2 regions of the Streptomyces monticola genome follow, and region 2 is predicted to be linked to the other one. Evidence: riboswitches for the same ligand, from Rfam matches in the RefSeq annotation. Region 2 holds a riboswitch; the other holds the start of a gene.

Region 1 (7,717 bases), 1.1 Mb from region 2:
ACCGCGGCCCTGGTGGGCGTCCTGCACGAGGAAGGCGACCTCGGCCTCGTCGGCGGGCGCGGCGGCGGGGCGTCCGGTGGCGTCGATGCGGTCGTAGCGGACCGTCGCGATGAACTCGCCGCCGACGGTGACCGCGAGGCCGACCCGGTCGACGTAGTCGTGGTGCGTGAAGCGGTGCACGTCCTTGTCGGACAGACGGGGGTACGGGGCGAAGAAGCGGTAGTACTTGGACTCGTCGGAGACCTGCTCGTAGAAGCTGACAAGCCGGTCCGCGTCCTCGGTGGTGATGGGCCTGATCCGCGCGGTGCCGCCGTCGCGCAGCACCACGTCGGCCTCCCAGTGGGCGGGGTACCCGGCGTGCTCTGGCGGGGTCTGCATGCGGCCCAGGGTACGGCGGGCGGGCGCTCTTGGTAGGGGGTGCGGACGCCGCCGATCCGGGGCGCGGGCGGTCCGGGCCGGCGCGTGTGGGCGGTACGGGTGACCATGCGCGAGGCCGGTACGGTGACCGTGCGCGGCAGGGTCCGGTACGGGTCGCGGGCCTGCCGGGCTCGATGCAAGGTAGGAGGGCCGAAGGGCGGCGGGAGTACGGACGAAAGACTTGCCGGAGCACCCGTCGAGATATGAGACAGTGGTCTAGACAAGGCTTGAGTGAAACCTGAAGGGCAGCATCACATGGCTGAGCGCCGCGTCAACGTCGGCTGGGCCGAGGGCCTCCACGCCCGTCCCGCCTCCATCTTCGTCCGTGCGGCCACCGCCGCGGGTGTCCCCGTGACGATCGCCAAGGCCGACGGCAACCCGGTCAACGCCGCGTCCATGCTCGCGGTGCTCGGCCTGGGCGCGCAGGGTGGCGAGGAGATCGTGCTGGCCTCCGACGCCGATGGCGCGGACGCCGCGCTCGACCGTCTGGCGAAGCTGGTCGCGGAGGGTCTCGAGGAGCTCCCCGAGACCGTCTGAGCCCACGGCTCCGCCTGACCTGAACAGGCGAATCGCTTCAGCGGGTGCCCCGCAGACCCCCGGGTCTGCGGGGCACCTGTCGTTGTTCCCCCTCCCGCCATCCCGCACCGCGATCGCCGGACGGGCTGATATATCAGCCCGTCCGGCGATTGAGGGCAGCTGTCCGCTGAGGACTTTCGGGAAGGGGCGGGGAGGGGGTAAAAGAATCCGCAACCAAAATTCACGCCGACGTCGACAGGAAATGGGCAGCAAAAAATACCCCCGCCGAATATCCCCCTTTGTATACGGCGCCTGTTAATTTCGACCGCTCGCCATGTTTACGGAATGTTGCGAACCCCTCACCGCGATCACCCGCCCCACCCGGCCCCCGTCACCCGGAAACCGCAGCCGGTGCCCGGCCGTCGAGCGCTCGGCGTGCTGAGCGGTCAGCGCCCTCGCGCGCTCCGCGTCGCCGCGGGCCACCGCGTCGACGATCGCGCCGTGCTCGGCCCAGTCCTCCACCGCCCTGCCCTGCGGCTCGACGGTGTACATCCAGGCGATCTTGTGGCGCATCTGCGTCAGCAGGGCGGTGAGGCCGGCGCTTCCGGAGGCCTGGGCGAGCGTCTCGTGGAACCAGCCGCCCAGGGAGCGCAGATCCTCGCTGTGACCTCTGCGGGCCCGCTCCTGACCGAGCCGCACCAGGCCGCGCAGGACCTTGAGATGTGCCTCGGTGCGGCGCTGCGCGGCCCGGGCCGCGCCCAGCGGTTCGAGCAGCAGCCGGACTTCCAGGAGGTCGGCCGCCTCCTGCGCGCTTGGCTCCGCGACGCAGGCGCCCGCGTGTCTGCGGGTGCTGACGAAGCCCTCGGCCTCCAGCGTGCGCAGGGCCTCGCGGACCGGGACCCGGGAGACGCCGTAGCGGCGGGCGAGCACTTCCTCGGTGAGCCGGCTGCCACGCTCGAAGACACCGGCGACGATGTCGTCCCGGATGGCCGTGCATACCGAGTGCGCGGGAATGCGCATGACCGGACCTCCGACTCTTGAAATACGCGCCGCATCCCCGTGAAACGCGGTCGATTGACGCTCGTTCAGCGACGCCGAGAAGTGACTCTATTGCAGCACACTTGAATTTCCGATGGGCGGCGGGAATCCATGGATATCTTTTGGCCAGAACACGCCCCGGGGCCCCACACACAAGGAAGGCCCCCGGCGAGTGCCAGGGGCCTTCCTTGACGCGGCGTCGTGTCAGACGCTCACGCCGTGCGAGCGCAGGTACGCGATCGGGTCGATGTCCGAGCCGTAGTCGGGGGACGTACGGGCCTCGAAGTGCAGGTGCGGGCCTGTCACGTTGCCGGTGGCGCCCGAGAGGCCTATCTGGGAGCCCGGGGTGACGGACTGGCCGACCGAGACGCCGATGGACGAGAGGTGGCCGTACTGCGTGTACGTACCGTCGTTCATCTTGATCACCACGTTGTTGCCGTACGAGCCGCCCCAGCCCGCCTCGACGACGGTGCCCGAGCCGACCGCGTGCACGGCGGTGCCGGACGCGGCGTGGAAGTCGATGCCGGTGTGGCTGCCGGAGGACCAGACGGCGCCGCCGGTCTTGTAGCCGGTGGAGACGTAGGAGCCGGGGATCGGCGAGGTGAAGCTGTTGAGGCGCTTGCGCTCGGCCTCGCGGGCAGCGCGCTCCTTGCGCTCCTTCTCCTCGCGCTCCTTCTTCGCCTTCGCCTCGGCCTTGCGCTTGGCCTCGGCCTCGGCCTTCTCCTCGGCCTTCTTCTGCGCGGCGGCCTGCTCGGCGGCCTCCTGCTGGGCGACGGCCTGGGCGTCGATGTGGTCGGCGAGCGAACCGCCCACGGAGACGGCCTGGTTGATGCCGGTGTCTTCGGCGGCGGCGGTGTCCGCGGCGAGTGCCGGGGAGGCAAGGGTGCCGATGACGCCGGTCGTGGTGAGGGCGGCTACGCCCGCGATGTTGGCGCTCTTGCGCGTCAGACGGTTCGGACGGCGGTGCTTCCCGGTGGCACGGGCGAAGGCCATGAAGTGGCTGTGTCCTTTCCTTCCCTCTCGCCTACCGGGTTAGCTGACGGGTTCGGAGCAGGAAGGTCTCCTACGGACGCCCCCGGTCAGGAGGGCCTCCGATTCACCCCAGGGACTGAGTGGGTCCCCGGCTCCCCTGGCTCGCGCCATGCGGGGACTCGGCGATGACTGTTCGGTGCCGCGGGTGCGGCGCATTGCTGACGAACAGCCGGACCGACGCTAAACGGGACATCTTTCAAACCACAAACACAACGGGCCTTTTGTAGTGCACGCCACAGGGCAGACCCTCAACCACCCTGAAATTTCGGACATAACGGGACCCCGGTGGCACATACACCACCGGGGTCCGAGGTCCGTCGCCCGCTTCTACTAGCCCGTGACAACCGTCACTTCACCGATACCGAGCGCCTTCACGGGCTCGGCGATCTGCGCGGCATCGCCCACGAGGACCGTCACCAGACGGTTCACCGGGAAGGCGCTCACGGCGGCCGCGGTGGCCTCCACGGTGCCGGTCTCCGCCAGACGCCGGTACAGCTGCGCCTGGAAGTCGTCGGGCAGATGCTGCTCGACCTGGTCGGCGAGGGTGCCCGCGACGGCCGCCGCCGTCTCGTAGCGCAGCGGGGCCACGCCGACGAGGTTCTGTACGGCGACATCGCGCTCGGCGTCCGTGAGGCCCTCGGCCGCGAGCGTACGCAGCACCTTCCACAGGTCGTCCAGAGCCGGGCCGGTGTTGGGTGTGTCCACCGAGCCGCTGATGGCGAGCATGGAGGCGCCGCTGCCGTCCGGGCCCGAACGCAGCACCTGGGCGAAGGACCGCACACCGTAGGTGTAGCCCTTCTCCTCGCGCAGGACGCGGTCCAGTCGGGACGTCAGGGTGCCGCCCAGGCAGTAGGTACCGAGGACTTGGGCGGGCCAGACGCTGTCGTGCCGGTCGGGTCCCACGCGGCCGATGAGCAGCTGCGTCTGGACGGCGCCGGGACGGTCGACGATGACGACACGGCCGGTGTCGTCGGCGACGACGGGCGGGACGGGGCGCGACTGTGCCGTGTTGCCCGTCCACTCCCCCAGGGTCTCGGCGAGCATCGCGTCGAGGTCGGTGCCCTCCAGGTCGCCGACCACGACGGCGGTCGCGGTGGCGGGCCGCACATGCGCGTCGTAGAAGGCCCGCACCGCGGTGGCGTCGATGGCCTCGACGGTCTCCTCGGTGCCCTGGCGCGGCCGCGACATGCGCGAGGTGGCCGGGAACAGCTCCTTGGAGAGCTCCTTGGCCGCGCGGCGCGACGGGTTGGCCATCTCGTGCGGGATCTCGTCGAGCCGGTTGCGCACGAGGCGCTTGATCTCGCTGTCCTCGAACGCCGGGGCGCGCAGGGCGTCGGCGAGCAGGCCGAGCGCCTTCGAGAGCCGGGAGACCGGGACTTCGAGGGAGACCCGGACACCGGGGTGGTCGGCGTGCGCGTCGAGCGTGGCGCCGCAGCGCTCCAGCTCGGCGGCGAACTCCTCGGCGGAGTGCTTGTCGGTGCCCTCGGAGAAGGCGCGCGCCATGATGGTGGCAAGGCCGTCAAGTCCCTTGGGCTCGGCTTCGAGCGGCGCGTCCAGGCTGATCTCGACGGCGACGACCTGCTGGCCGGGGCGGTGGCAGCGCAGGACCGTGAGGCCGTTGGGCAGCGCGCCGCGCTCGGGGGCCGGGAACGCCCAGGGCCTGGCCGCGCCCGCCTGGGGCTGCGGGTGGAACTCCATGGTGGCGAGCTGCTCGGTCACTTCGCCGCCTCCTCTTCCTGTGCGGCTTGCTCGGCGGTCCCGTCGGCTTCTGCGCCGTCTTCGGGGGTCACGGGCTCGTACACGAGCACCGCGCGGTTGTCGGGGCGCAGGCGGGCCTTGGCGACCTCCCGCACCTCGTCGGCGGTGACGTCGAGGACCCGGCCGACGGCGGTCAGGGCGAGCTGCGGGTCACCGAACAGGACGGCGTACCGGCACAGTTCGTCGGCGCGGCCCGCGACCGTGCCGAGACGGTCGAGCCACTCCCGCTCCAACTGGGCCTGGGCGCGCTCCATTTCCTCGGGCGTGGGGCCCTCGTCGGCGAACCGGGCGAGCTCCTCGTCGACGGCGGCCTCGATCACGGGCACCTCGACGTCGTGCGAGGTCTTGACGTCCAGCCAGCCGAGCGACGGGGCGCCCGCGAGGCGGAGCAGGCCGAAGCCGGCGGCGACGGCACTGCGGTCGCGGCGCACCAGGCGGTTGTAGAGCCGCGAGGACTCACCGCCGCCGAGGACGGTCAGGGCCAGGTCGGCGGCGTCGCACGCGCGCGTGCCGTCCTCCGGGAGGCGGTAGGCGGCCATCAGGGCGCGGGCCGGCACCTCCTCCTCGACGACCTCGCGCAGCTCCTCGCCGATGCGCTCGGGCAGGGAGCCGTCGCGCGGGGGCTGCTTGCCGTCGTGGCCCGGGATGGAGCCGAAGTACTTCTCGATCCAAGCGAGGGTCTGCTCGGGGTCGATGTCGCCGACGACCGACAGGACCGCGTTGTTGGGCGCGTAGTACGTGCGGAAGAAGTTCCGGGCGTCTTCGAGCGTGGCCGCGTCCAGGTCGGCCATCGAGCCGATCGGGGTGTGGTGGTAGGGGTGGCCCTCCGGGTAGGAGAGCGCGGTGAGCTTTTCGAACGCCGTGCCATAAGGGACGTTGTCGTAGCGCTGGCGGCGCTCGTTCTTGACGACGTCGCGCTGGTTCTCCATCGACTCGTCGTCGAGCGCGGTGAGCAGCGAGCCCATCCGGTCGGCCTCGAGCCACAGGGCCAGCTCCAGCTGGTGGGCGGGCATCGTCTCGAAGTAGTTGGTGCGCTCGAAGCTCGTGGTGCCGTTGAGGGAGCCCCCGGCGCCCTGCACCAGCTCGAAGTGGCCGTTGCCCTTCACCTGGCCGGAGCCCTGGAACATCAGGTGCTCGAAGAGATGGGCCAGGCCGGTACGGCCCTTGACCTCGTGGCGGGAGCCGACGTCGTACCACAGGCAGACCGCGGCGACCGGGGTCAGGTGATCCTCGGAGAGCACCACGCGCAGGCCGTTGGCGAGGCGGTGCTCGGTCGCTGTCAGGCCGCCGGAGCCGGCCTCGGCCGTGGCCGTATGACCCATGGGCATGTAAGTCCCTTCGATCGCGAGATGACGTACGGGGATGGCGCGCCGGTGACGTGCCCGGATGACGGTCGTCATGGCAGACGTCAAGGCAGTCCTGTCACTGTATGCAAGCGCGCGGACATCTGGCGAAGTTCCCGGTGCCGGTACGCCGTGAGCGATCCTCCGGGTACGCCGTAAGCGATGCTCTGAGGCCCTCGCGAGGGCGGATTGGACGGGTCGCGGTCCGCGTTGTCAGTGGCTCGGTCCACAATGGTCCGCGTCAGAACTGGAGATTGCCCCGCACAGGAACGTGAAGGAGCCGCAGCAGCGATGGCCCGCCGCAGCACGAAGACCCCGCCGCCGGACGACTTCGAGGAGAGGATCCTCGACATCGACGTCGTCGACGAGATGCAGGGCTCCTTCCTCGAGTACGCATACTCGGTCATCTACTCCCGCGCCCTGCCCGACGCGCGCGACGGAATGAAGCCGGTGCAGCGCCGCATCGTCTACCAAATGAACGAGATGGGCCTGCGCCCCGACCGCGGCTATGTGAAGTGCGCCCGCGTCGTCGGCGAGGTCATGGGTAAGTTGCACCCCCACGGCGACGCCTCGATCTACGACGCCATGGTGCGCATGGCCCAGCCGTTCTCCATGCGCGTGCCGCTGGTCGACGGCCACGGCAACTTCGGCTCCCTCGGCAACGACGACCCGCCCGCCGCGATGCGGTACACCGAGGCGCGGATGGCCGACGCCACCTCGCTGATGACGGAGTCGATCGAAGAGGACACGGTCGACTTCGCCCCGAACTACGACGGTCAGGAGCAGGAGCCGGTCGCCCTCCCCGCGGCGTACCCCAACCTCCTGGTGAACGGCTCGTCGGGCATCGCCGTCGGCATGGCGACCAATATGGCGCCGCACAACCTCGGCGAGGTCATCGCCGCCGCCCGCCACCTCATCAAGCACCCGGGCGCCGACCTCGAGACCCTGATGCGGTTCATCCCGGGCCCGGACCTGCCCACCGGCGGCCGCATCGTCGGACTCTCCGGCGTCAAGGACGCGTACGAGACGGGCCGCGGCAGCTTCAAGATCCGCGCGACGGTGGCCGTGGAGAACGTGACGGCGCGCCGCAAGGGCCTGGTCGTCACCGAACTGCCCTTCACCGTCGGCCCCGAGAAGGTCATCTCCAAGATCAAGGACCTGGTCGGCGCGAAGAAGCTCCAGGGCATCGCCGACGTCAAGGACCTCACCGACCGCAACCACGGGCTGCGCCTGGTCATCGAGATCAAGAACGGCTTCATCCCCGAGGCCGTCCTGGAGCAGCTCTACAAACTGACGCCGATGGAGGAGTCCTTCGGCATCAACAACGTCGCTCTGGTGGACGGCCAGCCCCTCACCCTGGGCCTCAAGGAACTCCTCGAGGTCTATCTGGACCACCGCTTCGATGTCGTACGCCGCCGCAGCGAGTTCCGCCGCGGCAAGAAGCGCGCCCGTCTCCACCTGGTGGAGGGCCTGCTCGTCGCGCTGCTCGACATCGACGAGGTGATCCGCCTCATCCGCTCCAGCGAGAACTCCGCGCAGGCCAAGGAGCGCCTGATGGAGCGCTTCTCCCTGAGCGAGACACAGACGCAGTACATCCTGGACACCCCGCTGCG
Region 2 (7,717 bases):
TGCCGACCCCGGGGGTGCGTCCGACGCGGTGGCCGTGGTCGCGCCCCGGCTGCGCGAACTGCGCCGCCGTGCCTCGCTCACGCTGGAGGCCGCCGCCCGTGACGCCGGGCTCTCGCCCGCCCACCTCTCGCGCCTGGAGACCGGGCAGCGCCAGCCGTCCCTGCCCGTACTGCTCGCTCTCGCCCGTATCTACGGTACGACCGTCTCCGAACTCCTCGGTGAGGCCGTCGCCGACCGGGACGCGGTGATCAGGGGCGACGCGATGGAGCCGTCCGAGGCGGGCGGCTGGACCTACCGGCAGGCGGGTGCGCCGGGCCGGGGGATGCAGGCCCTGCGGGTGAAGGTGCCGTACGGCGCGCAGGGCGACATCGTGCGGGTGCATCCCGGCGAGGAGTGGCTGCATGTCCTCAAGGGACGGCTGCGGCTGCATCTGGCCGCTGCCGTCCATGTCCTCGCGCCCGGTGACAGCGCGCACTTCGACTCGCTCACCCCGCACCGGATCGCCGCCGCGGACCGCCACGGGGTGGAGCTGCTCTTCGTTCATACGCTGCTGCAGAGTCCGGCCACCGCGCTGTGCCTCGGCGGCGGCACAAGCCCGGGAGACCCGCGATGACCGAGCCCGAACCGATGACCGAGCCCGAACCGCAGCAGCCCGCCCGCCGTTCCATGGAGGAGAAGTTCCCCCGTGGACTGTGGGTCCGCCTGATCGTGTACGTGGCCGTCGGCCATCTCTTCGCGGCCTTCGTCTATCTGCTGTTCACGCTGGGCGCGCAGAACCAGTAGCGGGCGGGACCCGGAATCCGCTCCCGCCCGGCCGGCCGGGAGCGGTCTCAGTCGAGCAGGTTGTCCCGCAGGCGCTGGCGCACCTCGGGGGTGACCTTCAGGCCCTCGGTGACATACCGCTCGACACTGCCCCAGGTCTCCTCGATGGCGTCGAAGGCGGCGGCCAGATACTCGGCGCGGGCGTCGAAGAGCGGGCTGAGCAGCTCCATGACCTCGGGCGACATGGCATCGGCCGAGGTGCTCGAACGGTGCACCTTGTAGCGGCGGTGCGAGGCGTTGGACTCGAGGTAGTCGGCCTCGATCGCGGACCGCTCGACGCCGACCGCGAGCAGGGTGACCGCTATCGACAGCCCCGCACGGTCTTTGCCGGCCGCGCAGTGCATCAGGGCCGGCACGCTGTCGTCGGCGAGGGCGTGCAGGACGCGGCTGTGCTCGGAGGTGCGCTGCGTGATGATGGCGCGGTACGACTCCACCATCCGGTTCGCGGCCCGGCCGTCGGACAGCAGTGAGCGCAGCTGCTCCAGATCGCCGTCGCGGACCATCTTCCAGAACTCGGCGCCGTCGGCCGGGTCGGTCAGCGGCAGATTCACATTGAGCACGCCGGGCAGCTCGACGTCGGGGCCCTCGAGCTTCTGGTCCGCGGCATTGCGGAAGTCGAAGATGGTGTGCAGGCCGAGGGTGGTGAGGAAGGCGGCGTCGGCCGCGGTGGCGTGCGCGAGGTGACCGCTGCGGAAGAGCCGGCCCGCCCGCACCCGCCTGCCGTCCACGGTCGGAAGCCCGCCCACGTCGCGGAAGTTGCGCACTCCTGCGAGCTCGGGCTCTGTCGACGGGACCTGCTGCGTCACGGGGGCTCCTCCCATTCGGACGCCGACGCGACTCGTCGGCGGGCGCGGCTTCGACGATACGACATGCATTCCCGGGGCAATCAATCGTTCTGCCTGCTGGAATTGCCTGCGGGGGACGTCTCTGCTACGGACTGATGCACGGTCAGTCAAGGCAGCCAAGGCGACTTGTCCTCAATGACCGATTCAGGGCTGATTCAGGACGTTCGTGGTAACTGGCCCTGGACTAAAGGCCTCTGGCGCCTTCCTTGGTGAGCGGGATCATAGTCGTGACGGTGCGTGGTGATCCGCCGGAGCATTTTCCGAGGGTAAGGGAACGGTAAAGATCAATTCTGTACGGAGTGTGACGGGAATTCCGGGAATGGATCATCACCGTGCAATAGCCCGGGAATTGAATGCTTGTCGATTCGCTTCGCGCTCGATTACGGTCGCCGACGTCCGGGCGGACGCCCAATCCTGCCGCCGCTCGGATTTCCGCACACCCACCCGTGTACGGCAGGAGCGGGGGACCCACGGTAAGACGCCGGATCCGGTCCACCGGAGCGGCTTGGGGTGAAGTCGCGTGAAAACGCGGCCGGGCATCTCCAGTCCGAACCCGACAGCTCACCTCGCAGGCGCCGGAGAGGAATCCGTCATGCCCGCGAAGGGTAAGCACCGCCGTCCCAAGACCCAGCGGCTCAGCCGTGGTTTCGCCGCCGCGGGCACCGGAGGAGCCGCGCTCGCGCTGCCGCTTCTCGGTGCCACCGGCGCCCACGCCGCCGCCCCCGCAGCGGCCGGCGTTCCCGCGTCGGCGGGTATTCCGCAGTCCGCCAAGGCGGCCGTTCCCGGTGCCGCCGTTTCGAAGGCCGCCGAGAAGGCCGACGCCGAGACCTATTCCGTGGTGCCGGGCGACTCGCTTTCCAAGATCGCTGACGAACTGAATGTCGACGGCGGCTGGAAGCAGCTCTACAAGGACAACCGGAAGGCCGTGGGCGGTGACCCCGCGCACATCCTTCCCGGAATGAAGCTGACGGTCGGCGCCGCAGCCGCCAAGGCTGAGGCCAAGCCCGACAGCGAGCCGAAGAAGGCCGAATCCGGCGACGCGTCCCCGTCGAAGTCCGCGCAGTCCGACGGCGACGGCGGCGCCGCCGAGGCCGAGCCCGCGGCCGCCGCGAACGGCTTCACCGCCCCGGTCGAGGGTGCGATCTCCACCTCGTACCGCACCGCCGGCGGCATGTGGTCCAGCGGCTATCACACCGGCACCGACTTCTCGGTCCCGTCCGGCACGGCGATCAAGTCCGTCGGCGAAGGCACCGTCGTCTCCGCCGGCTGGGGCGGCTCGTACGGCAACGAGGTCGTCATCCGGCACGCCGACGGGCACTACTCGCAGTACGCCCACATGACGTCCCTCAATGTGTCCACCGGCCAGACGGTCAGCGGCGGCCAGCAGATCGGCCTGTCCGGTTCGACGGGTAACTCGACCGGACCGCATCTGCACTTCGAGATTCGGACCGGTCCCGGTTACGGCTCCGACGTGGACCCGATGGCGTATCTGCGCTCGCACGGCGTTTCCCTCTGACCCGTACGACCTCTCTCGCCCGTTCGTCCGGCGCGAGTGACGGTGATGTGGCGACGGCCGGAATTCCTGCGGGAGTTCCGGCCGTCGCCATGTGCGCGACCGGCGGGCGCCCAGCGGGGGGGGGCAGGGTCGGTCGGCCAAGCCGGAGTAATACGGGCAGTCCGGCCTATTCCTACTTGATCGACTCTTTACCGGTGTCATATCTCACCAGCCGTCAACCCCCACCTACGGTGGCGTAGGTCACTTAGGGAGGTGAAAGATATGCCGACGTGGCAGACGATTCGACACCCCTCATCCGCAGCGGCGGTTCCGACCTCGGTTCCTACGCGGCCGTCGGCGACAGCTTCACCGAAGGCGTCGGAGACCCTGGCCCCGACAGCACCTTCGTAGGCTGGGCCGACCGCCTCGCCGTGCTGCTCTCCGACCGGCACCCCGAGCACACCTTCGCGTACACGAACCTCGCCGTACGCGGAAAGCTCCTCGACCAGATCGTGGCCGACCAGGTGCCGCGCGCCAAGGAACTCGCGCCCGACCTGGTGAGCTTCTGCGCCGGCGGCAACGACATCATCCGGCCGGGCAGCGACCCCGACGACGTGGCCGAGCGCTTCGAGCGGGCCGTCGCCGACCTCAAGCAGTCCGTCGGCACCGTCATGGTGACCACCGGCTTCGACACCCGGGGCGTCCCGGTCCTGCGCCATCTGCGCGGCAAGGTCGCCACGTACACCGCCCATGTCCGGGCCATCGCCGACCGCTACGACTGCCCGGTCCTCGACCTGTGGTCCCTCAAGTCCGTGCAGGACCGGCGGGCCTGGGACGGCGACCGCCTGCACCTCTCGCCCGAGGGCCACACCCGGGTCGCGCTGCGCGCCGCCCAGGTCCTCGGCATCGAGGTCCCCGCCGACCCCGACCAGGAGTGGCCGCCGCTGCCGCCGCGCGGCCCCCTCGAAGGCCGGCGCGACGACATCCAGTGGGCCCGCGAGTACCTGGTGCCGTGGATCGGGCGCAGGCTGCGCGGCGAGTCCTCCGGCGACCACGTGGCGGCCAAGGGCGTCGTGGACCCCTATGTCCTCAAGTCGCATCTGGAGTCGGCGACCTGAGGGCGCGACACCCATGGGACCGGTGAGGTGACACCGGGCACGGGAGCGGGAGTGGCACCCGGAGGCCGGGCGTCCGCGGTGCTGGGATGACCGCGCACCCTCTCTGGAAGCCAGGGCAGGACCCGTACCGGCGGAAGGACTCCACGCCATGCCCGAACAGGCCGTACCCCTGACCACCACCGGCGCTCCCGCGGTCGCCCGCGCCCTGCGCCCGCTCGCCGTGGCCGTCCTCGCCGGCGGGCTGCTCACCGCGGCGGCCGTACCCGCCGTCGCCGCTCCGGCCGCCGGCACCGTATCCGCCGGCGCATCCGCCCCCGCACCTGCCGTGGCGCCCGAGCCCGCCACGGTGACCGTGACCGGGGAGGGCAGCGCGTCGGCGGCGCCCGACATGGCGGTGATCACCGCGGGTGTGGAGGTGCGCAGGCCGAGCCCGCAGGAGGCGCTCACCGCGCAGAACGCCGCGGCCGACCGGCTGCTCGCCGCGGTGCGCAAGCAGGGCGTGGCAGATCGCGACGTACGCACCGAGAACCTCTCGCTGTCCGCGGTCACCGAGCAGCCGCCGAACGCCACCGCGAAGGTCACCGAGTACCAGGCGGGCCAGGTGTTCTCCATCCGTGTCCGGGACATCAAGAAGACCGGGCCCGTCATCCAGAAACTCATGGACGCCGCCGGGGACGCGGGCCGGATCCACTCCGTGGCGTTCGACGTCGCGAAGCCCGGCAAGCTGCGCGCCGAGGCCCGCAGGGCCGCCCATGAGGACGCGCGGGACAAGGCCGAGCAGCACGCCCGCCTCAGCGGCCGCAAGCTCGGGCGGCTGCTCTCCCTGAACGAGGGCGACAGCGGTCGCCCGCGCCCCGTCGCCATGCCGGCCGTCGCCTTCGACAAGGAGGGCGTGCCGGTGGCCCCGGGCGAGGTCGAGGACAACATCACGGTGACGGCGGAGTTCGAGATGAAGTGACCGCCGCTGGTCGCGGAATGTGTGGTTCTGGAGTGTGTGGTCCGGCCCCCGGTGACGTCCGTCGCCGGGGGCCGGACCATGTCGTCACGGCTGCGATGGCGGCTGTGCGGACGTGACGGCCCGCCGCCGCACACGCTCGTGCCCGGCTGTCCGGGGTCACGGTGTGTTGCGGTTGTCGTCGCGGGTGCCGCGCACGGCCCGGCGCACTCTGCGCCAGGAGCGGATCAGCTCGGGGAGCTGGTCGAGGACGCAGCGTGCCGCGAAGAGGAGCACGGAGATCGCCCCGGCCGCCGCGAGTGCGTGGAGGACCAAGCTGTCGGCCACCGATGTGCCTTCCGGATCAGGTGGCCGAAACGATGGTCGCGGGACCAGTCCGGCCACGTGAGTACGTGGACGAACTGACTTCCCGCCGGCACCAAGAACGTCAGGCCGGGCTTGGCCCCCCGGTGGGACGAACAGGGTCATGCGTGCAGGCCCGGGCCCGCGGTGTCGAATCCACTCCCTGGCCGCCCATGCCGGAGGCCGCACCAGTTCTGTGGATCCCTTCCTGGCACCCCGGCCTCTTGCCGGGCCGCCCAGGGAGCGGACAGTCCGGGCGTCACGCCCGGACTGAGATTGCTCGGGAAACTAGCAGAACTCCGTTGCGGGGAGCGGGAGTTGAGCTCGTTCGGGTGCTTCCTGGGGGCGTGGCCGGCGCGGTGCGGCCGGATTCCGTACGATGCGCGCCCCGCGCACTGACGCCCGGTCACCGTGCCTTCCGGGCCTCCTGTGCCTCCTGTGCCTTCTGTGTCTCCGGCGTTCCCTGTGCCTTTTGTGCGTCCCGTAGATCGCACGACTCCTTGAAGCCCTGGCTCGTCAGGCCCATCGCGGCGTTGAAGCGGGAGCGGAGGTTCTCCACCGCGACCATCATCGTCAGCTCGACGAACGCCGGCTCGCCCAGGCGGTCGACGAGCCGGGCCGCCAACTCGTCGGTGACCTCAGGGGGGTTGGCGGTGGTGGCCTCGGCGTACTCCATGACGTCCCGCTCCAGGTCCGTGTACGCATCGCTTTCGCGCCAGAGCGGGATGTCACGGAGCTTCTTCGGGTCCATCCCGCGCTCGTGGTTCTCCCAGTAGCCGAAATCCATGCACCAGGAGCAGCCGATCGACGCCGCGGAGGCCATCACGGCGAGGGCCTTGAGGTCGGCGTCGAGCTTGTTCCACTTGGCCACCGACTGCTCGAAGCGCAGCTGGCCCCAGAGCAGCCGGGGGTGGTGGGCCGACGCCTTCGCGGGGTCCATGACCTTGCCGTAGGTGCGCTTCGAGTACCACTCCACCACGCGGTAGAAGAGGGTGCGGCGGGGAGTGAGGGAAATCCGGGCCATGGCGGCCACCTCCTGGGTCGGACCGTGTGTCGCCTGTACGACGGGTGGGGGCCCGCGGAATGTGACATGCGGGCCGGACGCCGTGGCGGAGCGCGTGCGTGGGGCGCGTATGCGGGGGCGCGTGGGGGCCGGAATCCTTCGGGGGGTCCGCACGTTGAGCAGGGCATGACGGCAGCAGACGCACATCAGGACGCCTTGTTGAAGCTGGTCTCGGAGCACGCCGGCGGGGTTCTCGTCACCCTCAAGCGCGACGGCCGCCCCCAGCTGTCGAACGTGACGCATCACTACTACCCGCAAGAGCGCGTCATCCGGGTCTCGATCACGGACGACCGGGCCAAGACCCGCAATCTGCGCCGCGACCCCCGGGCCTCCTACCACGTCACCAGCGCCGACCGCTGGGCCTGGACCGTCGCCGAGGGCACCGCCGACCTCACCCCGGTGGCAGCGGATCCGCACGACGCGACGGTGGAGGAGCTCATCGCGCTCTACCGCGACGTGCAGGGCGAGCACCCGGACTGGGACGACTACCGCGCGGCGATGGTCCGCGACCGGCGCCTCGTGCTGCGGCTGCACGTCGAGCGGGCGTACGGCCAGGCGCACCGCTGACCCGGCCGCACGTGCCCGAGCCGCCCCCCTCGCCACTTGGCCCGTTGGTCCGGGCGCCGGACTCCGACCGGCGCTGTCGGACCCGCGGCACATAATGGAAAACCTGACCGACCCACCCCCGCTGGAGGTTCCGTGACCGGCATCCGTCCCCCACGCTCCGGGCTCCGCTCGCTGCAGCCCGACGCCTTCGGCGCGGAGCCGACCGGCGAGCGGCTGGCACGGATCCGCAGATCACCGCACTTCGCCGACGGGCAGTTCAAGAACCCGCTGGGCGCCGGTATCCGTCCCTCCGGTTCGATGCTGGAGTTCGCCTCCAGATACTTCCGCAAGGAGCAGCGGGTCCGCCGCGCCCCGGCGGGCACCGTGCCCGTGCACCCCACCACCCTCGCCGACCTGGCCAAGGCCCCGGCCAGCGGACTGCGCCTGACCTGGATGGGGCACTCCAGCGTGCTCGCCGAGATCGACGGCAGGCGGGTGCTCTTCGACCCGGTCTGGGGCGAGCGCTGCTCG

What was found. Region 2 has a riboswitch for cyclic di-AMP ahead of ACFQVC_RS05180 (M23 family metallopeptidase). Riboswitches for the same ligand answer to the same signal wherever they lie in the genome.
Region 1: another riboswitch for cyclic di-AMP. It lies ahead of ACFQVC_RS00580 (M23 family metallopeptidase); the one in region 2 lies ahead of ACFQVC_RS05180 (M23 family metallopeptidase).

Annotation. Positions count from the first base shown of each region.
Region 1 covers NZ_JBHTCF010000001.1:141,283-148,999, reverse strand. Annotated here, with positions in the region: gene ACFQVC_RS00595 (bifunctional acetate--CoA ligase family protein/GNAT family N-acetyltransferase) at 1-378, opposite strand, end outside; gene ACFQVC_RS00590 (HPr family phosphocarrier protein) at 673-954, shown strand; gene ACFQVC_RS00585 (GntR family transcriptional regulator) at 1,249-1,953, opposite strand; gene ACFQVC_RS00580 (M23 family metallopeptidase) at 2,176-2,964, opposite strand; cyclic di-AMP (ydaO/yuaA leader) riboswitch at 2,978-3,138, opposite strand; gene ACFQVC_RS00575 (M16 family metallopeptidase) at 3,334-4,701, opposite strand; gene ACFQVC_RS00570 (M16 family metallopeptidase) at 4,719-6,089, opposite strand; gene ACFQVC_RS00565 (DNA gyrase/topoisomerase IV subunit A) at 6,396-7,717, shown strand, end outside.
Region 2 covers NZ_JBHTCF010000001.1:1,253,249-1,260,965, forward strand. Annotated here, with positions in the region: gene ACFQVC_RS05165 (helix-turn-helix domain-containing protein) at 1-613, shown strand, start outside; gene ACFQVC_RS05170 (DUF6126 family protein) at 610-783, shown strand; gene ACFQVC_RS05175 (tyrosine-protein phosphatase) at 831-1,628, opposite strand; cyclic di-AMP (ydaO/yuaA leader) riboswitch at 2,095-2,255, shown strand; gene ACFQVC_RS05180 (M23 family metallopeptidase) at 2,260-3,183, shown strand; gene ACFQVC_RS05185 (SGNH/GDSL hydrolase family protein) at 3,453-4,280, shown strand; gene ACFQVC_RS05190 (SIMPL domain-containing protein) at 4,429-5,238, shown strand; gene ACFQVC_RS05195 (hypothetical protein) at 5,395-5,562, opposite strand; gene ACFQVC_RS05200 (carboxymuconolactone decarboxylase family protein) at 5,984-6,601, opposite strand; gene ACFQVC_RS05205 (PPOX class F420-dependent oxidoreductase) at 6,767-7,207, shown strand; gene ACFQVC_RS05210 (MBL fold metallo-hydrolase) at 7,340-7,717, shown strand, end outside.